Regions from separate parts of the Maribacter sp. BPC-D8 genome, predicted to be linked through region 1. Evidence: riboswitches for the same ligand, from Rfam matches in the RefSeq annotation. Region 1 holds a riboswitch; the other holds the start of a gene.
The links. A riboswitch is a leader RNA that binds a small molecule or an ion and turns the genes downstream of it on or off. The one in region 1 is predicted to bind S-adenosylmethionine.

Region 1 (15,662 bases):
TGATATTACAACTATTGTTTGTTCTGAAATTACGATGAACCCGTCAGAGAAAATGGAAATAAAAGCACCAAGTAAAGGCAAGAAAGTAACGCAGGCAGAATATGATGAAATCTCTCAAGAGAAGATGAAAGAAATGCGTGAAAATTTTGGAAACCGTGGCGGTCGTGGTGGCGGTAGACCAAACTAAAATAGTACTTCATAATTCATTCTTTTTTATAGCAATCACATGAAAAATAAAGTGCTTTTTGCCCTATTACTACTAGTGGTAACTATTGGTTCGGCTCAAGAAATATCGTTATCAGGTACCGTAAAAGACAGCTTAGGCGTTGGTGTGGATATGGCAAATGTTATTGCTATAAATACTGCAACACAAGGATTAGAATCTTACGGAATTACCAATCATGCGGGACTCTTTAAACTGAAATTGAAAACAGGGGAGCAGTATACGGTAAAAGTGACTTACCTCGGTTTTAAACCAGAATCGTTCACATTTACTGCCGGCGAGCAAGATGCCGTAAAAGATATTGTAATGCAAGAGCAAGCGGCACAATTAGATGAGGTAGATGTTACCTATGAAATGCCGGTTTCGGTAAAGGGTGATACCATAGTGTATGATACAGATGCCTTTGTTTCTGGTACAGAGAAGAAGTTGAAAGACGTTTTAGAAAACCTTCCGGGTATTGAGATAAACGATGATGGTCAAATAGAAGTAGAGGGTAAGACCGTGAGTAAGATCATGGTAGAAGGTAAAGATTTTTTCGATGGCGATACGAAGTTGGCGGTAGAGAATATCCCGGCGAATGCCTTAAGTAAAGTTGAGGTGTTGCGTAATTTTAATGAAGTTTCCCAAATGAAAGGATTGACTAATGACGATGACAATGTAGCATTGAACATTAGGTTGAAAGAGGGGAAAAAGAACTTTTGGTTTGGAGAAATAACGGCAGGTTATGGTCCTGATGATAGGTATCTAGCGCACCCAAAGTTATTTTATTACAGTCCTAAATACAGCATAAATATCATCACCGATTTAAATAATATTGGTGAAGTACCTTTTACCCGTAGCGATTATAGAAACTTTACAGGCGGATTCAGAAATTTGAATTCCAGGGGAGGTAGTTCCATTTCTACAGGTGCAGATGCATTAGGGCTTTCTTCGGCACAGAATAATAGGGCAAATGATATTGACACCAAATTTGCAGCGGCTAATTTTAGTTATGCTCCCATGGAAGGGTTGGATTTAAGCGGATTCGGTATTTATTCATACACAGGTACATTGATGAAATCTGAAGGAACCACATCATATATTGCCAGTAATGATATAGAGAGCACAACCACGAATACAGATCAGACCGTACATTTAGGTTTGGCAAAATTGAGTGCCAAATACAAACCTAATGAAGATTTTCAGTTAGATTTTGATGCACTGCTAAAACAATCTGATGATAATGAAGCGGTAGATGTACTTTCTATTTCTTCTATTACCGATCAAATAGCAGAGGTAAAAAAGCAGAAACCCTTATCAGTAAATCAGAATTTAAATATCTACTACACCTTAAACGAGAAGAACATTTTTGCGGTAGAAGCCCAATATTTATATACTGATGAAGATCCTTTTTATGAAGCAATACGAAACGAATTTGCTTTTGTAGATATTTTCCCTGTAGATGAAAATCAAGATGTATATAATATCAATCAGGCTAAAACAGTAGTAACGAATAAGGTCGATGCTAAAGTAGATTATTATAGAGTGTTGGGTAGCAAAAGCAATATCAATTTAACCTTGGGTACCACACAGAGCAATCAGAATTTTAATTCAAACATATTTCAGATTTTAAATAATGAGTCTGTTTTAAATATGAGCGGCGATGAGTTTGGTAATGAAGTAGGTTTTCATGTTTCAGATATATATACAGGCTTACATTATAAGGTTATTTCGGGCATCTTCACTTTTAACCCTGGTGTTACGCTGCATCAGTTCAATGTTAAGAATGAACAATTAGGTACAGTGGTAGAAGATAATTTAACGTCTCTGCTGCCTGACTTGTATATTAACGCGCAGCTAAAGAAATCAGAGAATCTTCGTTTTAATTATCGTGTAACCCGTTCGTTTACAGATGTCAGTAATTTTGCGCAAGGCTATGTGCTTAATAATTACAATTCGTTGTATAGTGGTAATCGCGATTTAGAAAGTGCATTGAACCATAATGTGTCGCTAAATTTTTTCAGCTTCAATATGTTCAATTTCACCAATATTTTTGCGAACGTAGCGTATACCAAAAGAATAGATGCATTAAAAAGCGGCGTGAATATTATTGGTATCAATAGGGTAAGTAGTACTATCAATTCTAATTTTGATGATGAATCTTTAACCGCAAGCGGAAAATATGAGCGTACTTTCGGTAAAATAAAAGCATCGATACAAGGTAATTTGGGTTGGTCTACTACAAACAACTTGGTTGACAACGCGCAACGAACATCAAATTCTTTGACACAGAATTATAATGCAGCGCTTTCTACTAATTTCAAAGACGCTCCTAATTTAGAACTAGGTTATAGATATACGGTAAACAATTACGAGAATGGAGATTTAGAAACCACATTTTATACGAGCAGGCCTTATGCTCGTTTTGATGCCAGTTTTTTAAAGAACTTCATATTTACGGTAGATTATGATTATTATAATTATAGCGATGGTGCCGATACCATTTCTAATACCTATAGTTTTTTAGAATCTGACCTTACATATCAAAAGAAAGATAGCCGTTGGGAATATGGTGTTAAAGGAACAAACCTATTAAACACTACTACATTAAATAAAGATAGTACCAACGAATTATTCTTTAGTACACAAGCCTATTTTGTACAACCTAGATATCCATTATTGTCTGTGAAGTATGATCTTTAATTCTAGCAGATTTAGAGTAAGAATTATCAATTCTTCTAATTGAGTCAATAAATAACATCATATTAAGAATTGAACAGAACATTTTTTCTATTTTTGCATCTGAATTAAAAAAGTGAGGAGGGATTTGACTGATTGCAACCTCTGTTTTAGCCTTAGGGTATAAAGCGAAAAAAATGCTAAAGCAGTTGATGTTGATATCGCTTCGCATCATACTTCTTTTCGGCATTCATTCAAATCCTTTGAAAAAAAAAGATTGTTATGCCATATTTATTTACATCAGAATCTGTTAGTGAAGGACATCCGGACAAAGTTGCGGATCAAATCAGTGACGCGTTATTAGATAATTTTCTTGCCTTTGATCCAGAAAGTAAAGTTGCTTGTGAGACATTAGTAACTACTGGTCAAGTTGTATTAGCAGGTGAGGTAAAAAGTGATACCTATTTAGATGTACAGAACATTGCCCGTGAAGTCATCAATAAAATAGGATATACAAAAGGAGAATACCAGTTCAGTGGAGATTCTTGCGGAGTAATATCGTTGATACATGAGCAGTCTCAAGATATTAGCCAAGGTGTAGACCGTGGTTCAAAAGAAGAACAAGGTGCTGGTGATCAAGGTATGATGTTCGGTTACGCAACTAGCGAGACTGAGAACTACATGCCATTAGCTTTAGATATATCGCACAAAATTCTGCATACATTGGCAGAAATGCGTCGCGAGAATAGAGAGATTTCTTATCTAAGACCAGATGCAAAAGCACAGGTTACTATAGAATATTCAGATACCAATGAGCCAATACGTATAGATACTATTGTTGTTTCTACACAGCACGATGCTTTTGATGCAGATGATGAAAAAATGTTGGCAAAGATTAAGTCTGACATTATTTCAATTTTGATCCCTAGAGTAAAAGCACAATTGCCTGCAGATACTCAGAAATTATTCGATGATCAGATCAAGTATCATATTAACCCAACAGGGAAGTTTGTAATCGGTGGTCCGCATGGCGATACCGGTTTAACAGGTCGTAAGATTATTGTTGATACGTATGGTGGTAAAGGAGCTCACGGTGGTGGTGCTTTTAGTGGTAAAGATCCAAGTAAGGTAGACCGTAGTGCAGCTTATGCAGCACGTCATGCAGCAAAGAATTTAGTAGCTGCAGGTGTAGCAACTGAGATTTTGGTGCAAGTTAGTTATGCGATTGGTGTTGTAGAACCTACATCTATTTATGTAGATACCTACGGTACTTCTAAAGTGGGGTTGAGCGATGGTGATATTGCGAAGAAAGTAGCGCAGTTATTTGATATGAGACCTTTTGCTATTGAAGATCGCCTAAAACTAAGAAACCCAATTTATCTAGAAACCGCAGCATACGGACACATGGGTAAAACTCCCGTAACAGTTACCAAGGTTTTCGAATCTCCATATAATGGTCGTATCGAAAAAGAAGTGGAATTATTCACTTGGGAAAAATTAGATAAAGTAGCAGAGATAAAGTCAGCGTTTAATTTATAACGTCATTGCGAGCAAAGCCAAGCAATCTGTTTATGATGAAATCATATTTCAATATTTCATATTTAGCGCAGTCGATATACATTGCTGTTAGAAAGTATGATTAATGTAGGGTAAGTATTGTCTTTCAAATGATTAGAATATAAGTGCCTCGTGTTTTACGGGGCATTTTTTTGTTTTAAAATTACCTCACAAGCCAATTAACACCCCTTCACAACAACTTAAGATGGTTTGACCACAAAATCTATTTTGTAGGAAAAGGATTACATATATTTGAAGTGTAATAATTAGAGAATCCCAAATCTCACCACCTACAAAGATGAAATATATATTAGTTGTACAAACAAAAAACGGACAGAAACAAGTTCAAGTTGAAGCCCCAAAAGTCAGCTTGATTTTAAATCTGTTTAAGGTATTGAATCTTTGAAAACCTATTAAAGTAATAACTTAACCTACGAATGCCATGTCATTAACCCACAGAATTTCTCTAGCTATTTTGGCTTGCATCATATTACAATCTTGCTCAAAAGAAACCGACCTAATTTCTGAGTATGTTGTTTTAGATGCAGACAAAACCGAATATCGTTCGGTGAAAATCAATCCGGATTTTCAAATTAAAAAAAATAAAGAAACAGTTGCATTGACTCCTTTTTCTGATTAAATTCCAACACACTAAACATTAACTTAATGAAAAAACAATTACTCCAAGAAACTACTGTTCAAGAATATAAAGGAGATTTTTTTTCGGGCATACTTATGCTTGTTAGAAAGTTGTTCATGGTATAATCTTGTTCACAATTGCTTCATAAATGCTATCGTCTGATAGCATTTATGAAACATTTTCCCCTTCTAAATAACACCGTTTATTTTTTAAATTATATTGACTCCGCCTATTAATCTGAATAGCTTAGTTGATAAACTATGACGTAATTTGGCAAACTTCAACTTAGGTATTCCATAGGTCAAAATTTTACTGCGTCTACCTATCCATAAATCTTCAAAAATCGAGTAAACTTTCTTAGCTTTAAGAATTCAAATTCTTAAGACATGCCGAAGATTACCATCAAACATTTTTTCACCTTTATTTTACTAGCTACAGTGCTTGTTTCCTGTAGAAAAACAGCACCTAAAGTAGCAGACGCAGAAGTTTCTGACACCTACGTTGCAGACAATTACACGAAGAAAGAAGTCGATATCACCATGCGTGACGGCATTAAACTGCACACTACGGTGTATTCGCCAAAAGATATTTCAAAAGAATACCCGATTATCATGCAACGAACTCCCTATAGTTCACAACCATACGGAGAAGGTGAATTCAAGACAAAAATTGCTCCGAATATTCACATGATGCAAGATGGCTACATTGTCGTTTATCAAGATGTTCGTGGGCGTTGGTTAAGCGAAGGTCATTATGAGAACATGCGTGCTTTTAATCCCGATAAAAAATCGGAGAAAGATATCGATGAAAGCTCCGATACGTATGATACGATTGACTGGCTGGTAAATAATGTAGAAAACAATAATGGTAATGTGGGTATTTGGGGAATCTCCTATCCTGGTTACTATTCAACATATGCCGTTGTAGATGCACACCCGGCATTAAAAGCAGCTTCGCCACAGGCGAGTATTGCCGATTTCTTTTTTGATGATTTTCACCATAACGGAGCGTATTTGTTAAGTTATTTTAGAGCCACGTCATTATTCGGTACTCCTAGACCAGATGGCGATAAGCCTATTGATACGGCATGGTATACACTACCAGATTTACCGACCGAAGATCAGTACCAGTTCTTTTTAGATGAAGGTCCGCTGAAAAACCTAGATCGCTTCTTTGAATACGAAACTACCGATACGCCACGTATGGCAAAAGAAGGAGTAACCGATGATTATTTCTGGAACGAGCTAAAGCAACATCCTAATTATGATGAAATGTGGCAGAGTAAGGGCTTGATTCAGCACTTGAAAAATGTAAAACCTACAGTTGCCACTATGGTCGTTGCGGGTGAATTTGATGCTGAAGATTTATACGGACCATTAGAAACCTACAAGAATATTGAAAAGTACAATGCCGATAATTACAACACTTTGGTTTTCGGACCATGGGATCACGGCGGATGGGCACGAAGAAAAGGACAAAATATTGTGGGTAATTATTACTTCGGTGATGGTATATCTGAATTCTTTCAAGAGAATATAGAAGCCAAATTCTTTGACCACTTCTTAAAAGGAAATGGAGATAAAAATAGCGGTTTACCGGAAGCATACGTTTTTGATACCGGTAGAAAAGATTGGAAGACTTACGATACGTGGCCACCAGCAGGCGTAGTAAAAAAAGATATGTATTTATCTGCAGATCAAGAACTGACCTTTGATCCAAAAGCGGTTGAAGAGGTGAAGTTTATCAGTGATGTTAAAAAACCGGTTCCTTATTCTGAAGATATTAAAACGGTATTTACACCAAGAAAATACATGACAGACGATCAGCGTTTTGCGGCTCGTCGTGGCGATGTATTGGTGTTTGAAACCGAGGTGATGGAAAATGATATGACCTTGGCGGGTGATATTTTAGCGAAGTTAAAAGTAGCCACTACAGGTACGGCTGCAGATTGGATTGTAAAAATTATCGATGTTCACCCAGCAGATGAACCTGCCTATGAAGGCATGCAAGATCATTTGAAAATGAGTAATTATCATTTAATGGTACGTAGCGAGGTATTGCGTGGTAGATTTAGAAATAGCTTTGCAGAGCCAGAGCCATTTGTAGCGAACCAAAAGACAGACGTTACTATTAAGTTGCAAGATGTGTTCCATACCATTAAAAAAGGACACAAGTTACAAGTGCAAGTACAAAGCACTTGGTTTCCGTTAATAGATTTAAATCCACAGACTTACGTAGATAATATCTTCGAGGCAGATGAAGCAGATTTTAAAACTCAAACGCATACAGTGTTTACAGATTCTAGTATTGAGTTTTCTGTGTTGGAGTAGATAAATGGAAATTGTAGTAATTTACTGTTATCTTAATTTTAAAAAGTAACTATCAAAAAAAATATAAAAGCAGTTTTAACTCTTTTAATTATCATGGTTTGGTTCTTAAATGGTTTGGTATGCAAAGTGTTGAATCTAGTTCCTAGACATCAAGAAATTGTTGCAAGAATTCTTGGTGACGAGTATGCTAGAACAATAACAGTTTTGATTGGTATTTCAGAAATTATGATGGCTGTTTGGGTATTGTCAAAATACAAATCGAAGTTCAATGCGGTTGCACAAATGGTTATTGTTTTAACAATGAATCTATTAGAGTACTATATAGCGCCAGATTTATTGTTTTGGGGAAGAATGAATATCGTATTTGCTTTGTTCTTTGTTGGGTTAGTATATTATAATGAATTCATCCTAAAAGAACACTCATAGATAGAAGTTTCAATATGAAGTTTTTAAAAAATCATCCTTTTGCGGTAGAAGCTTTTTTTGAAAGTTCGGTTGTGTTGACTTTTGCAGTGCCAAAGGAAGAACTTATTCAATATATACCAAGCTGTTTAGAATTAGATACGTTTCAAGCTGAATGGGCATTTATAGCTGTTGCTATGGTGAAAACAAAGAATCTTCGTCCAAAAGGTTTTCCAAAGATGTTAGGCAATGATTTCTTCCTATTAGGGTATAGAATTTTTGTACGATATAGAAATAACGCAGGTAAAAGTTTACGAGGTCTTTATATAATTAAATCGGAAACTGATAAAAGAAAAATGGAATTGTTAGGTAATATTTTTACTCATTATAAATATTCTAAAACAGATATAAACGAATTTAAAAAGGATAATTTTCGAGTAATAAAATCAGATAAATCAGATTTTGAGATAGTCATTTCAGATGCCAAGGCAAGCAATGAAATACCATGCGATTCACCTTTTGAAAATTGGAAAGATGCTCGAAAATTTGCTGGTCCATTGCCGCATACCTTCACATATGATAGTATTGATAATTCAGTATTAATAATTCAAGGAATACGTCAAAATTGGACTCCAAAACCAATAACAGTTGAAAATTATTACTTTGGTTTTCTAAATAATTTTAAGTTTAAGAAGATGATTTTGGCAAGTGCTTTTGAAATAACTAATATCCCGTATTATTGGAAGAAAGGTAAGATTGAAAAATGGGATTAGAAAGAAAGCCTTTGCAAGGCGTATTTAATATTATTCGTTTCAATTGGCATTTTTATGTCATTGCAGGTGCCGTATTGATTGTCTTGTTTATCATAAAGTATTTTGTACCAGTTTTTCTTCAATCAATTATAATGTGGTTGGGGTTTCTAATTCTAATACCTATTACTGTTTCGATATTAACTTCATTTTATGTGTATGACTATTCAGATTTATATAAACTTTATTGGTTCTCAGATTTAAATGAGAAAAAAGTATTAAATGTTAATGCAGGCTTTGATGAAACAAGTGCAATTATCAAACACATTTTTCCAAAGACAGATTTAACTATTTGCGATTTTTATAATGCAGAAAAGCACACTGAAATATCAATAGAAAGAGCAAGGAAAGCTTATCCGTCTCATAAGAATACAGTAAGAGTTGATGCTAGTGTATTACCTTTTAAAAATGGTACATTTTCTCACGTAATTACAATTTTTTCAGCTCATGAAATAAGAAACCAAAAGGAGCGTATTCTTTTTTTTAAAGAATTAAATAGAATTACAGAACTAGACGGTCATATTTATATTACAGAACATTTAAGAGATTTGAATAATTTTTTGGCTTATAATATTGGCTTTTTGCATTTTTACTCTAAAAGTAGTTGGCTAAAAGTTTTTGAAAACTCAGATTTATATTTAGAACGGGAGATTAAGATAACCCCGTTTATTTCAACTTTTGTTTTAAAGAAAAATGGAAATACATTTTAATATTATTGGGGCTATACTAATCATTTTAGCTTTTGCTCATATAATTTTTCCATTTTATTTTAATTGGAAGAATGAGTTACAAAAGCTAAGTCTTGTTAATGGACAAATGATGAAAGTACATACCATTTTCATCGCATTGACAGTATTGTTAATGGGGCTGTTATGTTTGACTTCTTCAAAAGATTTGATAGAGACTAATTTAGGTAAAATAATATCTTTAGGCTTTGCATGTTTTTGGACAATAAGATTATTGATTCAATTCTTCGGATATTCTTCTTTATTATGGAAAGGTAAAAAGTTTGAAACCATAGTGCATATCATTTTTTCAATCTTATGGATTTATATAAGTGGAGTCTTTTGGCTGAATTACTTCCAGTGAATTAAATAGTCTGTTTAATTATTTTGATTTCGATAAACCAATGAATTATCCCTACTTTTAATACCAATCAAACTCACCAAACAATAACCAAAATGAATAAACTAATCCTAGTCATAGCAGGTTTGTTTTTCCTGTTGCCAATTAGTGGCGAAGCACAAAAAAGTAAAAATAAAAAGCCGAATATCATTTTCATCATGTCTGATGATCATGCTTACCAAGCCATTAGCGCGTATGATGATAAATTATTGAATACACCCAATATTGATCGCTTAGCAAAAGAGGGTATGTTGTTTACAAATGCTAGCGTTACTAACTCCATTTGTGCACCATCACGTGCAACAATACTAACAGGTAAGCATACACATATTAATGGAAAAGTAGATAATTATTTTCCGTTCGATACTACGCAAGTAACCTTTCCGCAAATATTTAAAGAGAATGGTTATAAAACTGCCATGTTCGGCAAACTCCACTTTGGTAACAACCCGAAAGGGGTAGATGAGTTTATGATACTTCCGGGTCAGGGGCATTATATAAATCCCGATTTCATTGTCACCAATGGCGATACTATTACCAAGCAAGGGTATGTTACCGATATCATCACAGATGTATCTTTAGATTGGTTAAAGAAAGAAGCTGCAGATGACGAACCATTTATGATGATGTATTTGCACAAAGCACCACATAGACCTTGGTGGCCAAGACCCGATAAGTTTAAGGAGTTTACAAAGAAAACATTCCCAGAGCCAGAAACACTTTTTGATGATTATAGCAATAGAGGTTCTGCGGCGAAAACGGCAGAAATGAATTTGCTAACCCATATGATGTATAGTCATGACAGTAAAATAAGACCAGAGACTTTAGCTAAAATGGAGGGTAAAGTATTGCCTGTGGTAGAAGAATTTCCGAATAGTTTTTACGGTCCATATAACCGAGCTACGGCAGAACAAAAGGCATTATACGATCCGGTTTTAGATTCCATCAACGATTTCTTTTATGATAATTGGCCAAAGATGACCGATACCGAAAAAATGAAGTGGAAATACCAGCGCTATATGCAAGACTACTTGGGTAGTATTTCTTCGGTTGATGATAATGTAGGTCGATTACTAGACTATTTAGATGAAAGCGGATTGGCAGAAAATACGATAGTGATATACACCTCTGACCAAGGATTTTATTTAGGAGAACATGGTTGGTTCGATAAGCGTTTTATTTATGATGAATCTTTTAAAACTCCGTTATTGGTACGTTGGCCAAATGTGGTAAAACCAGGTTCCGTAGAAAATGAAATGGTTCAGAATTTAGACTTCGCACAAACCATGTTAGAAGCAGTAGGCATCACGCCGCCAAGTGATATGCAAGGGGAGAGTTTGATTCCGCTACTGAAAGGCGAAAAAGACAAGTGGACAAGAGATGCGGTGTATTATCAGTATTACGAATATCCATCAGTACATATGGTAAAACGCCATTACGGAATTGTAAATAAAGAATTTAAGCTAGTGCATTTTTACTATGATGTTGACGAATGGGAACTATACGATAGATTAAATGACCCCAATGAAATGAACAATGTCTACCATGATCCGGCGTACGCAGCTACTGTTAAAAAGTTGACGGCAGATTTAGTAGAAATGAGAAAATACTACAAAGATTCTCCTGAGCAAGATCAGAAGTACATTGATAAGTACAAGAGCGCTGGGATGATTGATTAGTTGTTGGTTGATGGTTGTTAATTGTTAGTTGTTGGAAAAAAATGTCAGTTCGAGTGCTTTTGATCTAATTTTTCATTAGGACAAAAGTGTATCGAGAACCTTTAAGGTAAGTATGATTATAAATGTTCTTCGTTCAAAAAATAACTTATAGCAAGTAAGTTTCTCGATACTTGCCCGACCTGAAGGCGGGCAATTTTTACTCCCGAAAAGGTCGTAAAAACCACTCGAAGTGACATCTGTAGTTAGTTTGGTAAAGTTTTTAAAATTCAAATAGCCGTATTGGCAGTTCGAGTGTTTATGAGTGAAGTGTAACGGATACTCAAAAATGTATCGAGAACCTCGTAGTTGATATGTTTTTTAGTTTCCTTGAACCCCACAGAAAAATAACAACACAACCTCAAATTATATATTTTTCTTAAAATCTTAGGTTATTAGAAACTTCTGCCCAATATTTGTAGCTCAAAGTTCAAACACTTATTGAATAGTTATCAAGAAAGGTGGAGGGATTAGACCCTTTGAAACCTTAGCAACCCTTTGTTCAATACAAAGAAGGTGCTACATTCTACCCTTAGGGGATGGATAACAGTATACGATTTTTCATCGTTATTACTTTCTTATAACTTTTTGATTTTACCTACCCGCATAGTATGCTGGTCAAGGTTTGGCTTTTAATTTTTTGCATCCTAAGCGTAGCCCAAGGATTAATTTTAAAAACAACAAAATCATGAGTAATTACAAATTAGCAACAAACGCATTACACGCAGGTCACGACACAACTACTAACGGTGGTACAAGAGCAGTGCCTATTTACCAAACATCATCGTATGTATTTAATGATACCGACCATGCGGCAAACTTATTTTCACTAGGTGAATTAGGTTTCATTTATACAAGACTGAACAACCCTACAAATCAAATTCTACAAGACAGATTAGCTGCAGTAGAAGGCGGAGTAGGAGCGGTAGTTTTTGCGTCAGGTACGGCTGCAATCTCAACAGGTTTATTGACATTATTAAAAGCGGGTGATCACATAGTGGCATCAAGCAGTTTATATGGAGGAACTTTCAATTTATTGAATGTTACCCTTCCAAGATTAGGTATTACAACAACTTTTGTAGATGCTTCTGATCCTGAAAATTTCGGAAAAGCAGTACAAGACAATACGAGAGCATTTTTCGTGGAGTCTTTAGGGAATCCGAAGTTAGATGTGTTGGATTTAAAAGCAATCTCAAAAGAATCTAAAGCAGCGGGCGTACCATTTATTGTAGATAATACAGTGGCTACTCCGTCATTATTAAATCCTATTGAACACGGGGCAAACTTGGTAATTCATTCATTGACAAAATATATCGGCGGACAAGGAACTTCATTAGGTGGAGCAATTATTGATGCAGGTACTTTTGATTGGACCAACGGAAAATTCCCGGAGTTCACAGAGCCATCTGCAGGTTACCACGGTTTGGTATATAGCGAAGCACTTGGTGCAGCAGCTTTTACTTTCAAATTAATATTAGAAGGCTTACGCGATTTCGGTGGAGCATTGAGTCCGTTTAACGCTTTCCAAATTATTCAAGGTTTAGAAACTTTACCGGTTCGTATTAAGCAACACAGTGCAAATGCATTAGAATTGGCTACATGGTTAGAAGGTAGGTCTGAAGTAGAATGGGTAAATTACCCAGGACTTAAAAGTAACAAATACAACGAGTTGGCTAAAGAATACTTACCAAAAGGACAAAGCGGATTGGTTACCTTTGGCGTGAAAGGCGGATTCGATGCTGCTAAAAAAGTTACTGATGCTACTAAGTTATTCTCATTGCTAGCGAATATTGGTGATACGAAGTCATTGATTATTCACCCAGCAAGTACAACACACCAACAATTGACAGCAGAACAGCAAGAAAGTGCTGGTGTAGGTCAAGACTTAATACGTTTGTCTGTTGGTTTAGAAGATATTGAAGATTTAAAAGCCGATTTAGAACAAGCTTTTACAAGTCTTTAATTTGGATGACTGAGCGGATTTGATACAAACGGACACTTCGGCTCCGCTCAGTGAACGATTATTCATGAATTTTATAAAGAAGGTGGCTGAGCGTAGCCGAAGCCTAACCACAATTTGATTTTGAAATAGATGTTACATCAATTACAGATTAAAAAATACAAGACCTTAAATGGTACCACACAAGATATTCAATTGTCGTATCAGGTATTTGGGAAAAAGCTGCACACGGCACCAATAATTTTGGTAAACCATGCTTTAACGGGTAACTCTAATGTTACCGGTGAAGACGGTTGGTGGTCTGCACTTATCGGTGATGGAAAATGCATCGATACGCAGAAGTATACCATTTTAGCATTCAACATACCGGGTAACGGTCATGATAAGTTCGTGATTGAAAACTACAAAGATTTTGTAGCTGGCGATGTAGCAAGAATGTTTTTGTTGGGCTTACAGCAGTTGAAAGTAGACCGTTTGTTTGCTTTAATTGGTGGATCTTTAGGTGGTGGTATCGCTTGGGAAATGGCAGCATTACACCCAACATTGACCGAGCATTTAATACCTGTAGCATCTGACTGGAAATCGACCGACTGGTTAATTGCCAATTGTCAAATTCAAGAGCAGTTTTTGGTAAACTCAAAACAACCAGTACACGATGCGCGTATGCACGCGATGTTATGTTATAGAACTCCCGCTTCATTCAAAGAGCGCTTTAAAAGAAGTACGAATGAAGAGCTAAAGGTTTTTAATGTAGAAAGCTGGTTAATGCATCATGGGGATAAGTTGCAAGAGCGTTTTCAATTATCAGCGTATAAATTGATGAATCAGCTGTTGAAGACTATTGATGTCACTAGAGGTGGAGATGAGAATTTCATCAAACTACAAAATAGCGACACCAATATTCATATTATAGGTGTCGATTCTGATATGTTCTTTACCGCACAAGAAAACAAGGATACGTTTAAGCAATTGGCGCAAGCGAAGAGCAACGTTACCTATGGCGAAGTACAGTCATTACATGGTCATGATGCGTTTTTGATCGAGTTTGATCAAATGGAGAAATTGCTTGGTGGTATTTTTAATACCAACGGTAATATCAAGAAAATAAAGATTCTGAAGTTTGGTGGTAAGTCCCTGAGCAATGGAGAAGGACTAGAGCGTGTTTTAGATATCGTTGCCAATAAGGTAAAGAATGATGAGAACATTGCCATTGTTTTATCCGCGAGGGAAAAAGCTACAGATCAGTTAGAAGATATGTTGCAGAAAGCAGCAAAGGGAAAAGACTATAAGTCCGATTTTGTAGCGCTAGAAAAATATCAAAAGCATACCTATAAGAATATCAATTTATCGACAGAGTTTAAGGGCTTAGCGAAGTTATATGAGGGTGTTTCGTTGTTAGGTGATTACAGTGCTAAAATTAAAGATGAGGTGCTGGCTTATGGTGAATTGATTTCTGCCAAGTTGGTTACTAAATTATTGATTGGTAAAGGTATCAATGCAGTGCTGGTAGATACACGTAACGTGATAAAGACCGATAATACATTTGGTGATGCCAAAGTATTAGAAGCAGAATCAAAAGAGCAGGTTTTGCTGAAGTTTGTTGAAATACCGAAAGATACCGTAGCTGTTGTAACCGGTTTTATTTCATCTACGTTAGATGGAGAAACAACCACTTTAGGTAGAAATGGAAGTAATTACTCTGCAGCATTATTAGCGAACTTTTTAGATGCTGAAGAATTACAGAATTATACACATGTTGACGGAATATATACTGCGAATCCTGATTATGTGCCAGAAGCTAAAAAGCTAGAAAATCTTTCTTATGAAGAGGCAAATGAGTTAGCGAATTTCGGAGCAACAATTTTGCATGCAAAAACGATAATTCCGCTAATTGAAAAGAACATTCCGCTGCGTATTTTAAATACGTATAACGATGATAATGAAGGTACATTAATCAGTGCAAAATCAAGCAAAGAAGGTATTAAATCGCTTTCAGTAATTGAAGATGTAGCGATGATTAATATAGAAGGTCGCGGTTTGTTAGGTAAAGTGGGTGTAGATGCTAGAATATTTAAGGCATTAGAATCAAGTAATATTAGTGTTAGTATAATATCTCAAGGTTCTTCGGAAAGAGGAATCGGTCTTGTGGTGAAAAAAGACAAGGCTAAGAGAGCTAAATTGGCTTTAGAGAATGAATTCAGTAATGATTTTGAATCTAAAGATGTGAATATGATTACGGTAAT
Region 2 (15,662 bases), 1.2 Mb from region 1:
TCAAAGGCGAGTAATGCAAAAGGGGCTATTTCATAAGGTGCAACATCTATAGTTGTCCAAGAAACACCTTCATCATCAGAAATGATTAACTGGTTGTTTTTAGATTCAATTAAAATTACACCATCATGAAATACAGCATCTATAGCTTGTACATAGTTATCAAATTGGTAATTCAACGTATAATTTTGACCATTATTTACAGACTTCCATATTTGATAACCGGTAAACACTAGAATTACATTACCAAACGATTTCACTTCAATACGACTCTTAATTACATCCTCAGGAAGGTCTCCATTTAAAAGTTGCCATGTAATACCTTGATCAGATGTTTTCACAACTCCTCTTTTACTAAAACCAGAAGCAATATTTTCACCATCATAATTAAGACCGGTTAAGGTACTTGCCAAGAATCCCATATTATTATGAGACCAAGTAGATCCTGCATCTTCAGATTCAAAAATACCCTCAAAACCAATGGTTAATATTTTATCATTGTTTACATATATGTCTGATAAGTAATTTTTTGCAAGTGGGTTATTAACGGCAGTATAAGTTGCTCCATTATCGTTAGAATATTGATAGGTATCTCCGTTATGGGTAATTGCATAAATTACATCATCGTATATTCTAACATTACCAATAGAAGAGGACGGATTAAATATCTGAGTAAAGGTCTCAAAAGAAGCATCGGTATATCTTAATTTATTGCTGTTTAATATATAAACTATACCATTGTGTTTAAACATTTTATTAATGCCGTTGGGTCCAATATTTGGAAAATCTACATCTTCCCATGTTTCACCATAATCTTCGGATACCTGAATAGTATTATCTCCTTTATATAATTTTCCTTCAATAAATAATAAGGAATAAATAGAATTTCCATTTGTTTCAATTGGCTTAAAGGTCCAATTAAACCCATTATCCAAGGAAATATAGATCCCACCTCTAATAGAAGCAAAAATTGTATCTCCATCATGATCCATATCACTTATTATACTAGTTAAAGCAATGGAACTCATTGTAAACGTTTCACCATTATCATCTGATCTGTAAAGAGCGTTTGCTGAACTACCTATTTGCACATAGAGTACGTCATTTATCAATTTTAGGCGATAAGAACTAGCTCCCGTTGGTAAACCATTAGAAACCAAATACCAACTATCAGCATTATTATCTGATCGGTAAAGTCCTCCTTCAGAAGATGATACAAACAAACTTGAACCAACTTCTACTATATCTTTTGCAAAGCCCCCTTCAGGTTGTGGCAATTGCTGCCATTGACCATAAGAGAGAGAAGTTAAAAAAAATAGAATTAATAATTTGTAGTACTTTTTTAAATATGACATTAAATTTTGGTTGTGTTTAGTTGTAATGTATTAAAAATTAAATTCAATTGTAATACAATTCTGATACTAAACTGACTTTAATTTTAATTCTAACGATTATTTTAGTCTGTAAATTGCTGTATAGAAGTTTAATATCAAAAATGATACATTAATTGAAGTCACAATTCTCATTGTCCTGAACTTATAAAATAATTGAAATATCATACATATGCCCATGAAATTATCCAACAGAAAAATTAATTAAAACCTAAAACGAAGGCAACTCTACCACATAAGACTCTACAGAAGTACCATCTTCACTACCGCTCCAATCAGAACCAAAAAGTACTCTTGTCCCTGTAGGACTTATAACGGCGTGCGGCTCTCCCCAATAGTCAAATTCATCTTCATCTGCTCTATGATGTCCAATTCTGTATACTTCTACATTACCAGGTTCAACACGAGCTAGAATCAACTCTTGGTCTAATAATGCTTGTCCATCTTCCTCAAACCCTATCATGGAGGCTGCAATCCATCCCGGATTCTTATGTGCTACTGCAGATATATGTGTGCCTGATTTCGGATAGGCATATCCTAAATCTTCTGATATGACAGGTAAACAATCACCTGTATTTAAATCATAAGCAATGATATTACCTTGGCATCCGCCGTTTGGTCCGGCATCAAAACTTACAGAGAAACTTGTATCAGTACCATCTGTCATCTTTCCTAAGCAAGAATGTTCTGCTTTACTCATATTTAATCTAGCCTTAAAGTTACCATTAGCATCATAAGAAGATACGTTATGATAGAATAAATTTCCGCTTGGTGCTGGCATTGCTGCTGTATAATTGACATCATCTAAATTAAAGGTCACTAATTCTTGTGTAGATATTCTATAAGAATACCCCTGACTGTTATCGCATCTAAATCCTATAACATCAGAATCCCAAGACATCATTTGCACATCATTACCCATACTAATGCTTCCTGAGCAGTTAGCTATTTCTTTAAGATTCACAAGTATATCTTTTGTACTTGATGATACGGTATACTTTACAAACTCATCGGTAACGGCATCTAAATAATACAAAACATCAGGATTATTAAAATCCCAAAAGAGCTGTTCTAAATCGTCTGGTCGAACATCATCAAGATTCCGTATAAACTCATACGTCATACCATTCAGTAATTGATGCACTCCGTTAGTTTGATCATACAAAATCATTCTAGTTTCATCTGCATTCCATGCCTGTATGGTACTATACATGGGTTTTATTACTCCGCCAGTACCAGCATTCGAAATTCTACGAATAATTGTCCCGAAAGACGGATCTACAATTGTTTCCAAATATCCTGGTTTTGCAACATCTTGCATGGGGTGTGGCTCAAGGTCGTTTGCAATGAGTGTTGTTGCTACATCTACCGATGTTACATTTTCATCAATTGCTGGCTCCGTTTCTTCCGCCTCTTCAACTGTTTCTTCTGCTGTTTCAGTTTCAGCGTCACTACTGTCATTTACTGGTAAAATAGCTTCTTCATTAGTACAACCAATTAAGGCACAACTAAGACTAAATAACCATAGGTAAGTCTTCAATTTTCGCATAGCGTTTTAATTTTGGGGTTATGTTATGTACGTTTAGAAATATCGATATAGTTGTTAAAACAATGATTTTACGTAATTTGACTACAGATTCCCAAATCTGCCGAATATTAAAAATTGATTTATGAACAAGCTTATTTTAAGATTAGTGGCGGTATCTATCCTATTTATTTGCCAAGGGTGCAGTAGTGATAAAAATGAGGCTGTCATTGAAGAAATTGATTCTTCTGAGGTTGATACTACTGAACCTTCTATCATACTAGAAGAAATCTCAAATGATACTATCGTAAACCAAACAAAGTTGTTTTGGTTATACCTACATCACGAAGAAATACCTGATGCCTTAATACAAAGCGAAGCACCAAGACGAGATTTAATTGTAATGAATGCTTGGTTTCATGATTATGTGCAGAAGTTTAAATCTGTTAATCCTGATATTAAAACATTGGTATACAAAGATCTTTCTTCTACCAGAAGCTATGCCGTTGAAAATGGGGCGGACAATGAATATTTGCCAACAGGAGTAGGTTTTCAATATGCCGATAGCAATTACCCTGAATGGTTTTTATTAGATGGGTATGATAATCGATTGGAGTATACCGGCTATACGGATCATTGGCAGATGGATATTGGCAATACAGAATACCAACAGCTGTGGGCAGACAAAGTGGTTGACGAGCTGGTTGCTAATAATTGGGACGGAGTATTAATGGACAATGCTATTTACACGCTAGATACTTATCATGAAAATATCTTCCCCAAGAACTATGAATCTGATGAGGCTTTTCTATTGGCATACAAGTCAATGTTGACGACCATAAATACCAGACTTAAGGCTGATGATAAAATTGGAATTGCCAATATCACCAATACTAGATTACACCCTGGCGTTTGGGAAAGTTATATGCAGCATTTAGATGGTGCTTTAGATGAATGGTGGCTTGTTTTCGGCAACGGAAATTACCTTTCTGATTATACTGAAGGATTTTTACCTCAAATCAACGAAGTGGTCGTAAATGAGTTAGAAGACAAAATAACCTTGATACAACCACATACCTCTACAAATGATAACCAAGGGTTTTATTATGCCTTTGCCAGTTATTGGTTGGTTAACGATGGTAACACCTATTTTTCTGAACAAGAGGTTACCGATGCCTATAACGACCCTTCTCCTTGGCGAGATGAATACATATGGAATTTTGGGGAAGCCACTGGCAACTATACACAACTAGAAAACGGACTCTACCAAAGAGAATTTTCTCGTGCCTTAGTATTGGTAAACGCTAGTGAAACCAGTAGTGTACAATTAAATTTGGACACGCCTTATTTAAATGAAGTAGGGGAAGAGGTAAGTTCTATTGTACTGAGTGCATTAAGCGGAACTGTGTTAAGAAAGATAAGTGAGCAATAGTGTTTATTTGTATAATAGATTACCCGTCTATTCTGAAATATATAGAATTTTAAATGACAGTTGTCATATTTTAAAAAAGTAGTCTTCAATACCTTGCCCGCAAAGACAATCCTTTTACAAAAGCACCTATGAATATCAATCATAAAAAGATAAATAGCCTAATCAAAGAAGTGGAAGCTGTATTGCGAAAAATAAAGAAAGAAGAGAAAAAGACAGCTCATACTTTGAAAAAGATACATCCTCTTCATAAAATGAGTGCGGTAAATCTTGTGCATTATAAAAGGTTTAGAAAATCAGATTTTAGGGTAAGTCAAAGAAAATTAGGTGATTTAGGTATGACGCGCTTTGCGAATGCTCAAGGTCATGTTGAAGATAGTTTGGTAAAAGTATTATATCTGTTATACCGTTTAAAAGATGGTAAACCAGCAGATTTTAAGAAAATAGAATTATCTACTAAAAAGAGTAAAGCTCTTTTAAAGTCAAATACAGAAGCACTTTTAGGTTCTCCTTCAAAGGGTCGTAGAGTTCGTATTATGGTTACCATGCCTTCTCATGCCGCTTACGATAAAGAATTTGTAAGTACAATGGTTCAAAATGGTATGAACTGTGCAAGAATTAATTGTGCGCATGATACACCTGAGGTTTGGCTCGCAATTATTAAAAATATAAAAGAAGCTTCTGAGGAATTTAAGACATCAGTTAAAATTGCGATGGATTTAGCCGGACCTAAAATTAGAACGGGTAATGTTAAACCAGGTGGTAGAATCGTAAAATTTAAACCTGAGAAAGATGATGAGGGTTATGTTATAAAACCTGTTGCTATTGAATTGGTTTCTAGTACTGCTAAAATCATACCAGAGAATGCCATACCTATTGAAGCAGATTGGTTAGACCAACTTGCTGTAGATGATAAACTTAGCTTAATTGATGCTAAGAATAAATCTAGAAAATTAAAGGTAATTAGCGCTTCTGAAAACGGAATTATTGTAAGGTCTAAAAAGCGGATTATTTTTAAAAGCGGTATGCTTTTAGAGTGTAAGAAATTAAATAAAGAAGGAACCATAGGTACTTTACCTGAAATTCAAAAGGCGGTACTACTCCATAAAGGTGATGTTTTAGTCGTAACAGAAGAGAATATTTTAGGGAGTTCTGCTATCGTAAATGAGACCGGAGAGGTTATTGAAAAAGCTCATATTCCATGTCAATTTGCCGATATATTCGAAAAAGTGAACCAAGGTGATTTAGTGTTATTTGATGATGGTAAAATTGAAGGAACAATACAATCTGTATCCAAAGAAAATTTTGAAGTCCTAATCACTAGAGCTATAGAGAAGGGTGCTAAATTAAAGGCGGAAAAAGGAATGAATTTCCCCAATACTAATTTAGGAACTGGCGGACTCACCCTTAAAGATATAGAAGACCTTGAGTTTGTTGCTAAGCATGCAGATATTGTCAATTTCTCTTTTGTAAACTCTAAAAAAGATGTGAGCGAGCTGCTATCTGAATTTAGAAGACTGGGTGTATTTGATACTATCGGAGTCATCTTAAAAATAGAAACAAAATTTGCTTTCGATAATCTTGAGGAAATTCTGCAAGAAGCCATGCAAATAAGAGATGTTGGGGTAATGATTGCACGCGGTGATCTAGCTGTAGAAACAGGTTGGCAAGATATTGGGCAAGTGCAACATGAAGTTTTATCTATATGCGGATCAGCTCACGTGCCTGTAATTTGGGCGACACAAGTTTTGGAGAACCTCGCGAAAAACGGGCTACCATCACGATCAGAGATTACCGATGTGGTTACGGCCCTAAATTCGGAATGTGTAATGGTAAATAAAGGTCCGTACATGGAAGATGTGCTCGTACTTTTGAATACAATTCTTTCTAATATGGAAGACTACCAGGAAAAGAACGAAACTATGCTGCCAAAGATTAGAAAACTTTAAAGACTATTAAATTTGATAATAATCTTGACACTAGGTAATAATAAACAACCCTTTTAAAAACTTGTTTTTAAAAGGGTTGCAAGTCGTTAATTAACAGTTCTCACCAATGTGCTAATTTTTGCTTAATATAGTAGCACATTTAGCCCTTCTGAAGAAATGAACAAATCTATTTTTATACTCAGCTTTTTTATATTAATAGGATGTAGTACTACCACACATTCTCAACAAATGGTTGATACCGCTTCTATAGATAATCATTTGACATCTATATATAAAAAGTTTAGTGATAATAGACATGACTACGGTGGTAAATATGGGGAAGCTAGAGATACCATTTTAATACGATTTCAAAACACATTGGCTGAAACACTTAGAAAGGAATCTTTTTTAAATGTCAAATACGATTCGTTATCAGAATACATTAGGATCATATCTTCAGAAGATGATAAACTAAAGATATTTTCTTGGGATGAATTTAATGGTGGTACCTGGCACGTCTATAACTCTATGTATCAATACAAAGTAAATAATGAATTGGCTGTTGGCTTTTTAACAACTAAAACCGAGGATCATTATATTACAGATAATACAGAAGTTTACCACTATCAAATACATCTTATCGATAACAACAAATACCTAGCAAAAGCTTATAGTACACACGGTAGCGGTAAAGAGTTTTATATGTTCAGATTACTGAGTTATACCGACGGTGTGTTAAAAGATTGTTCTGGATGCTTTAATGGTGATGATAAATTTTTCTATGAAATAAGTAGGGGTCACGATGAGTTGATACCTCAATACAACCCCGAAACAAAAGAAATAGCATACCATGAGCTAGTTGAGAATTATATTGACGGAGACTTAGATTCCCCTTCGGGATTCATGGATTCTACCGGTAAAATTCTAAAACTGAGGTATGAAAACGGTGCGTTTATACCTCTTGAAGATTAATTCATTTTAAGATAACCACTTTATATGTTTTTATAATATTAAATTTCGGCGGCTAATCTACACGCCTGATTTATAGCTCGTTTAGCATCTAATTCGGCAGCAACATCTGCACCACCTATTACATGTACTTTTATACCTTTTGCTTGCAATGGTTCTAACAGTTCTTTAAATGGTACTTGTCCTGCACAGATAACAACATTATCTACTTCAAGTACTTTTTGCTCGTCATTTTTGGTATAATGTAAACCTTCATCATCTATCTTAGTATACTGCACTTCATTAATAAATTGTACATTTTTCTTTTTCAACGTAGAACGATGGATCCAACCAGTGGTTTTACCAAGATTGCCTCCAAATTTACCTTTGCTTCGCTTGAACATAAAAATCTCTCTCGGCGAAGGGTGTATTTCCGCCTGCATATTCTCAATACCACTACGAGCTTCTAAAGTCTTATCTATTCCCCATTCTTTAAGCCAAGCATCAATATTTAAAGCGGTGCTTTCCCCTTCATGGGCTAAATATTCTGAGACATCGAAACCGATCCCGCCAGCGCCGATAACTGCAACGCGTTTACCCACAGGTTTTTTCAACTTTAATACATCAATATAATTCAGGACTTTTGGATGGTCAACACCCTCAATTTTCGGAGTTCTTGGTTGTATTCCCGTAGCTACAATAACTTCATCAAAATTACCATTTTGCAAGTCTTCTGCAGTTACTCTTGTATTCAACTTTACAGTTACATTATGCAGTTCTAATTGTTTATTAAAATAGCGAATGGTTTCATAGAACTCTTCTTTACCAGGTATTTGCTTTGCTAGGTTAAATTGTCCGCCTGTTTCTTTTTCACCATCAAAAAGTGTAACATCATGCCCACGTTGTGCTGCTACCGTTGATGCTGCCAAACCTGCCGGACCAGCACCTACAACGGCTATTCTTTTCTTTGTTTCTGTTGGGTTATAATTCAGTTCTGTTTCATGACATGCCCGCGGATTCACCAAACAACTAGCAACCTTACGTTGAAAAACATGATCTAAACAGGCTTGATTACAACCAATACACGTATTTATCTCATCTGCCTTGTCAGCTTCAGCCTTATTGACCCACTCTGGATCTGCCAAAAATGGGCGAGCCATAGAAATCATATCGGCATGACCTTCTGCTAAAACTTGCTCAGCAGTTTCGGGCATATTTATTCTGTTAGAGGTAACTAACGGAATCGTTAATTCTTCTTTCATCTTTTTGGTCACCCAAGTAAATGCAGCTCTAGGTACCGACGTTGCAATTGTTGGTATGCGTGCTTCATGCCAGCCAATTCCTGTATTTATAATGGTGGCACCAGCTTTTTCTATTTCTTTACCTAAGGCAACCACTTCTTGCCAAGTGCTTCCTTTTTCTACCAAATCTAACATTGATAAGCGATAGATAATAATAAACTCCTCACCAACCGCTTCACGCGTTTGCTTTACTAATTCTATAGGTAAACGCATTCTATTCTCATAGCTACCGCCATAATTATCGGTACGTTTATTTGTTCTTTCTGCAATGAATTGATTTATTAAATAACCTTCAGAACCCATGATTTCTACGCCATCATAACCCGCTAATTTTGAAAGATTAGCAGAATTTACAAAATCACGAATGGTACGATTAATTCCAGATTGATTGAGCTTAAATGGTTTGAAAGGGGAGATGGGAGATTTTATAGCAGATGGCGCAACTGCAAAAGGATGATACCCATACCGACCGGCATGTAGTATTTGCATACAAATTTTACCACCTTCTTTATGCACGGCATCAGTAATGACCTTATGATGTTCCGCATGTTTTTTAGTACTCATACGTGCAGAGAAAGGACCTGTCCAACCTTGTACGTTGGGCGCTATTCCGCCAGTTACTATTAATCCGACTCCGCCTTTTGCTCTTTCGGCATAATAAGCGGCTATTTTATCTATACCATTTTTTTCCTCTTCTAATCCGGTATGCATCGAACCCATTAAAATTCGATTCTTAAGGGTGGTAAATCCTAAATCTAAAGGCTCAAAAATATGCTTGTACTTGGTCATTACACGTTACTTTTTAGTTGATTTTTTATTATGCATGCATAATAATTAACAAGATACGTTTTTATTTTTTGAAAACTAACTAAACATTTTCTGAGCGTAGGTCGCTCATTTTCAATCTTACAGTTAGGTTTTAAATACCTTCAATTCTTTAGCAGCTTGTTTAAAACCTTTACTTCTAGAGTTAAAAAATCCCTATAAAACCAAAAGTTTCATAGGGATTTTTCTTTACTAGTAAAAGGACTAAACCTTTACATTTATTCTTTTATAGAACGTGCAAATTTGTACGTAATACCAAAGTTAATACCGAAAGAAGAATAAGGTACTTTTTGAGATAACTCTCTAGAAGTATCTGTATTTGTATTCGATAATTCATCTACATAGGTTGTAGTCTTGTTTATACCCTCTGGTAAATTATCAATAGTATATAATCCGCTAACCGCAACTGTACCATCAGGTAGTTTAACATCTGTATTAAACTCAGCTATTTCAGAATCTTTACGCTTTAAACTGATTCCGTAATATTCTACTTCAGCAAAAAGACTGAAATTAGAATCTAAGTCATACTTATACCCAAATGCACCTACGAAACCTAAAGGAAAATGTCCGTGAAAATCTTCCTTATAATTTGTTTCAGAATACGAACCGTTCGGTAAGCCCAAGCCTTGTGCCTCAGCTTCAGAGAAAACAGATTTCTGATAGATAACTCCCTCAGTTTTTCCGCCTAATTTCAATAACGCCCCAAAACGACCGTAGATATTATTAGTAAACTTATATACTACAGATGCTGAAGCACCAAAAGCACGTGCTCTTGCTACGGCATTAACTTCTGTACTTGGTAAATTAACTATCGACACATCTTGATCTGTTCCTTTTAAATATCCTATACTTAAATCTGCACCAAAAGAATCGTCAAAGAAGTAAGTACCTCTAATTTGAAAATTGATACCTTCTCCATAACTACCATATGAGTTCTCGGTGTTAGAAGCATTAACGCGTTCTCCTAATTTCATGGTTGCACTACCAATTGCCAATCCTGAACTTGCAGAAACCTGCAATTGTCCGTAAGATATCGTGCTAAATAAAACAGCTGCACATACAGCGATTAAGTGTTTCATAATAAATAATTTAAAATTTGATAATTGATTAAAAAATACTATTTGCTAAAGTAAAACTCAAAATTCTTAAGCCTTGACTACCAAAACTTTGCATGATAATTACATGAATTATAATAAGATTTTGAGTGTGCTTCTTTAATTAGTCTATCAAAGTTACTTTTTTAAGGAAAATTCTTATATCTATGGGTATTCTTTAACACTCTGTTTGAAATTTATGCTTGATTTTGCCCTGTGTATTGTTAATTAAGCAATACAAGACCCATAAAGCAAACTTAATTGCAATTTATTGGGAATTATAAATTCGTTTTTTGTTTAACATCAATCATTTTTTTGGGACTTTAGCCCAATAAACAGTAAAGTATAAATAAACAAAAGCAGTAAATACCACGTATTACTCACCAAATCTAGATAATCGATTTTACCTCTTGAAAAGCTTAAAATCATTAAAACTTGTGCTCCGTAAGGGAGTAAGCCTTGAAAAATGCAGGCAAAAATATCTAAGATCGACGCTGTCTTTTTATTATCTAAATGATACTCGTCATTGATTGTTTTAGCAATTGGTCCGGCAATAATAATGGACACCGTATTATTTGCTATGGCCATATTAATAGTACTTACCAATGTGGCAATACCAAACTGTGCAGACTTCTTATTTTTAATGAGTTTTTTAATATTGACCAATATAAATTCGATGCCTCCATTTCTCTCAACCAAAGCAGCTAAACCACCTGTCAATAGTGACAACAGAAATATTTCGGTCATATTGGTGAAACCGGTATAAGCGATTTTAGTAGATTCTATTAATGTGAAATCTCCGTAAGCAATTCCTAATATACCTGCCGCAATTGTACCTAACAACAAGGTTACAAACACATTAACTCCCACTATCGAAAGAATAATAACCAATACATATGGCATTATTTTTATAATGGAATAATTGTAAACTGTGGTTTCAGCAACGTCGGACTCCAATCCTAATCCCTGAAATACTAAAATAGCTATGGTGAATAAAGCTGCGGGAACCGCTATTTTGATGTTCTGTTTAAATTTATCGCTCATTTTACATCCCAAAGACTGAGTTGCAGCAATTGTAGTATCTGAGATAACAGATAAATTATCGCCAAACATACTACCACCCAACAAGGCACCACATAAAATTGCAAGGTCTGCACTGCTTTCATCTGCAAAGCCTATTACAATAGGCGCTAATGCAACAATAGCACCAACTGAAGTGCCAGTAGATACCGATAAAAACCCTGCAATAATAAAGATGCCAACGTATATATATTGAATTGCTATAACATCTAAACCAAGGTTTACAATAGCATTGACACTGCCCGTTTCGTTTGTAATAGCAGCAAAAGCACCTGCTAACAAATAAATAAGGCACATGGTCAATATCTTATCATCGCCACAACCTCTTAACAGCGTATCGATTTTAGCTGAAATAGTTTGTCTAAATAAAATAAATGCCACAATTATACCCACAATTACTGCTATAGGAGCGGGCAGTGCATAGAAATCGTTTTGATATATACCTACGCCTAAAAACGTAAATACAAATACGAACAAGGGTATTAAAGCTGAAAATTTTGGGATAATCTTTTTAGTACTTTCCATTTCTCTTTCTTCATTTTCAAAAAAAGGAAATAGCTATAAATTAGAAGAATCATGTGTTAACATTTGTTCCAATTAATGGCTTATCTATTTAGCACCTTGCTTGTTATTGCAGGTTGCTATCTCCTTTTTTGAGATTCTTGATAATAATTTTTAAGGCGGCAAATGTAGTCTATAAATCTTTCTGCTAAATCTTAAAAAAAGTTAATTTCTGTAAATAAACTTTTAAAGATTTACCCTCTAATTACGCATAAATAATTAATACGTATTTGAAGATTTAGGAGCAATTGTTGCTCGCTATCAATTAATGACATATTTACTATTAGAAACCAAATGATATTGTTATTGGTGCTTTGAGTATTTATTCTAATTTAGATTATGATTTGCCTTAAAATAGACGAGATAACCTAACGTTTTTTAACCCAAGAATCAATACCGAATGCTTCGTTTAATTCTAGTATAAGTTGCTTTCTTTTGGCTTCATTACCACAGTCAACAGGAACCCCAACATAGATTAGACCTTTTGGATATGCGCCTTCATCATGGGTATAGCCCAATGTTTTAAGCTTTTCTATTATTGTATTTTTATTATTAGGGTCTTTAAAAACACCTACCATCGCAATACAATTTAAAGAAGAATTCGTAGTAGCTACTGGTGCCGTTTTGGTAGTTTCCGGTAGCTGCTCGACTTTCTTGGCTACTGGAGTTTTAGTTTCCTTTTTTTCAATAACAGGATTTTCTATGTCTGCTATAATTTCTTCGGATGTGCTTTCGTCGGATGCACCTTTAGATATACTTTGAACTTCAGTTGTGATCTCTTCCTCTAAGTCAACATTTATTTCTTCTTCAAAATCAGAAACAGTAAGTGTAGTATCAGAAATTACAACTGCTGTACTTTTATTATGGTCGTATGCATCTTTTACCGGTATAGTTATAGGTTCATAAACATCTGAATTAGAGTATACGTATTCGCGACCTTCAGAATGATAAGAATCGGGTAGTGGTGCTTCATCTACAGTATCAACATCTGTGGTAGATACTGAACTATCTTCCTCTTTATTAAACATATACATGTAAATGAATGCAGAGAATATTGCGATTACGACTATTGCGATTACAAAATCCCATCTGCCTTCTCGGCTACTAAAAATATCTTTATCGGGGGTCATGGTTATGTGTTTGTTATGAAGTACAATTATTTACCTAAAAAGTAAATATAACCAATCTGATGTTTATGTATATAATTTACCCATATCTTAAGATGTTTGGGGTTAAGTTTCTTTTAAATTATTACTGAGTTATAATGTAGTATTATGCACTTACTTTCTTTCCATAAATCTTATAATAAACTAAATCTAAAGCCCTATGCAGTTCACTTTTTGTAAATGGCTTACTTACAAAATCAACACAGCCAAGTTCTCTGGCAACAACTTCAAATTCTTGTTTGGTAGAACTTGATATAAATGGCAAACGATCTGCAAACATTTCTAGAAAAGAGAGTCCGTTCATACCTGGCATTTCAATATCTGACATTACAACTTGTGGTTTCGCAATTTGTATATGTACCCAAGCATCATAAGAATCTTCAAAGGTGAGTACACTACGTACTAATGGATGAGTTTTGGCAAGCTTTTCTGCTAGTGACAACCAAAGATGGGAGTCATCTACAATTACTAATTCGAGTTTCATTAATCTGAGTTTGAGGTTTGAGAGGCGAAATGTACCCCATTGTCTCATTATGAGAAATTAATTCAGATGAACGGCTTGAAAGTATCTTTATATGTTAATATTACACTTTAAAAAACAGTAATAATCGTAAATTTAAGCCGAATTAGATATTAAGAACTTTGATAAATTCCCTTAAAAATATATTGCTTTTTTATAAGGCTAGAATAAAGTTAGATTATTTTTCAGAGGTATGCTTAAATCTTTACTCCTTTCCATATTAAATTAGTTCTGTACTGACAATAGTATTACTACATTTAGTGTCCATTAAAAATCTTACCCTTTAAAACGAAAATTAAAATCAGCCGGCCAACCACCATATCAGAAGTACTAGATCAATTAGACAGCATTATTGATAATGCTATAATTAATAATGACCGTATAGGGTATTTTGCCTTTTTATATAGAAGGGTTACAGCTGAAATATTAAAAGAGGTTCAATTAGAGAATTTTGAAGACAACCCTCGCATGGAAACCTTCGATGTTGCTTTCGCCAATTACTACCTAGATGCATATAACGGTTATATCAACAATCAACCCATTAGTGCATCATGGCAATTTGCCTTTGATACCAAAAATGACACCCTAACCATTTTACAGCATATCATGTTGGGTATAAATACTCATATTAATCTTGATTTAGGATTAGCTGCTAGTACTGCTATGAACGGGTTAGAAATACCTGATATTGAGAAAGATTTCAATACCGTAAATACAATACTTGGTAATATCGTTAATGAAATGCAAGACCGACTTAGTAGCGTTTCACCTTTACTATTTCTTTTAGACCTTGCTGGTAAAAATACAGATGAAGAAATCATCAACTTCAGTTTACGCAAAGCAAGAGAACTCTCGTGGTATAATGCCAATCTGCTTTGGGGCTTAGGTATCGAACAGCAAAATGCAGCTATACAGCAAATGGACATAACTGTTTTAAGACTTGGAGAATTTATAAAAGCGCCTAAATCTAAAATTGTGATGTACGCTCTAAAGTTTATGGGCAAGTTTGAAGAAAAAAATGTGGGTAGAGTAATTTCTAAGTTAAGAGAGGAGTAAACTACTATTTTTTCTGCGCCAGTAATTCATTATCACATAACTACCTGTAAAACAAAATACTACTACATTCAACTAAACCTTTTCCGCTTCAAAAAAAGCATAATTATCATTTTCACCACCATCAAACTTTACCAGAAGTTTATGAAAATAAGATTGCATTTACTTCAACCGTTATTTTTATTTGTAAACCTAAACACTTAAAGTAGTAAGAAAAATACGCTTAATTAATCTGATTTATTTATAATGCTTTTAGTGCGGTCAATGGCACTTTGTACATGAATAAAAGATGTATTGCTTGTAAAACTTACTACGATTCAATTAAAAAAAATGATAGCCAACCTTTACAGAAACTTTCTTCTTATTGTATTTCTATTTATAACTATTACATCTTTTTCGCAAACAACCGTAATGGGTACCGTTGTAGATAAAAAAGATGCTACTGCGCTACCATATGCCTATTTAAAAATTGATGATATTGCTTTAGGTACCGTGACTGATGGAGACGGCAGATTCAGAATAATTATTCCTGAGAAGTATACTAATTACAATATCACTTTGGGTTATGTTGGTTATAAAGATTTGCACCTTACTATCAAAGATTTTATAGCTAAAGACGGAGGTGTTTTTGCTATGGAATCTACTAACCTTGAGTTAATGGAAGTTGTTGTAACTCCGAAAAAAATGCCTAGTGCCAAGGCATTATTGCGAAAGGTAATTAAGAACATACCTGCCAATTATGCAGAATCTACTACTAAAATAACTGGTTATTATCGAGAAACATTGAAAGAAAACGGAGTGTACATTAAATATTCAGATGCCGTTTGCGATTATTATGCAGAGC

Region 2: it holds a riboswitch for S-adenosylmethionine, as region 1 does, so the genes downstream of both, QSV08_RS05005 (Na+/H+ antiporter NhaC family protein) here and QSV08_RS20405 (O-acetylhomoserine aminocarboxypropyltransferase/cysteine synthase family protein) in region 1, are expected to answer to the same signal.

What each region holds. Positions count from the first base shown of each region.
Region 1 is NZ_CP128187.1:4,680,149-4,695,810, forward strand. It holds gene QSV08_RS20360 (GLPGLI family protein) at 1-187, shown strand, start outside; gene QSV08_RS20365 (TonB-dependent receptor) at 227-2,905, shown strand; gene metK (methionine adenosyltransferase) at 3,164-4,420, shown strand; gene QSV08_RS20375 (hypothetical protein) at 4,881-5,078, shown strand; gene QSV08_RS20380 (CocE/NonD family hydrolase) at 5,465-7,408, shown strand; gene QSV08_RS20385 (DoxX-like family protein) at 7,502-7,834, shown strand; gene QSV08_RS20390 (DUF2071 domain-containing protein) at 7,849-8,583, shown strand; gene QSV08_RS20395 (class I SAM-dependent methyltransferase) at 8,574-9,329, shown strand; gene QSV08_RS20400 (sulfatase) at 9,801-11,423, shown strand; SAM riboswitch class I at 11,906-12,009, shown strand; gene QSV08_RS20405 (O-acetylhomoserine aminocarboxypropyltransferase/cysteine synthase family protein) at 12,148-13,422, shown strand; gene thrA (bifunctional aspartate kinase/homoserine dehydrogenase I) at 13,552-15,662, shown strand, end outside.
Region 2 is NZ_CP128187.1:1,108,838-1,124,499, reverse strand. It holds gene QSV08_RS05040 (T9SS type A sorting domain-containing protein) at 1-1,352, opposite strand, end outside; gene QSV08_RS05035 (hypothetical protein) at 1,600-2,937, opposite strand; gene QSV08_RS05030 (putative glycoside hydrolase) at 3,059-4,345, shown strand; gene QSV08_RS05025 (pyruvate kinase) at 4,474-6,291, shown strand; gene QSV08_RS05020 (hypothetical protein) at 6,448-7,242, shown strand; gene QSV08_RS05015 (NADPH-dependent 2,4-dienoyl-CoA reductase) at 7,281-9,308, opposite strand; gene QSV08_RS05010 (hypothetical protein) at 9,563-10,423, opposite strand; gene QSV08_RS05005 (Na+/H+ antiporter NhaC family protein) at 10,742-12,043, opposite strand; SAM-I-IV-variant riboswitch at 12,096-12,192, opposite strand; gene QSV08_RS05000 (SPOR domain-containing protein) at 12,448-13,209, opposite strand; gene QSV08_RS04995 (response regulator) at 13,352-13,729, opposite strand; gene QSV08_RS04990 (DUF5995 family protein) at 14,039-14,821, shown strand; gene QSV08_RS04985 (prolyl oligopeptidase family serine peptidase) at 15,149-15,662, shown strand, end outside.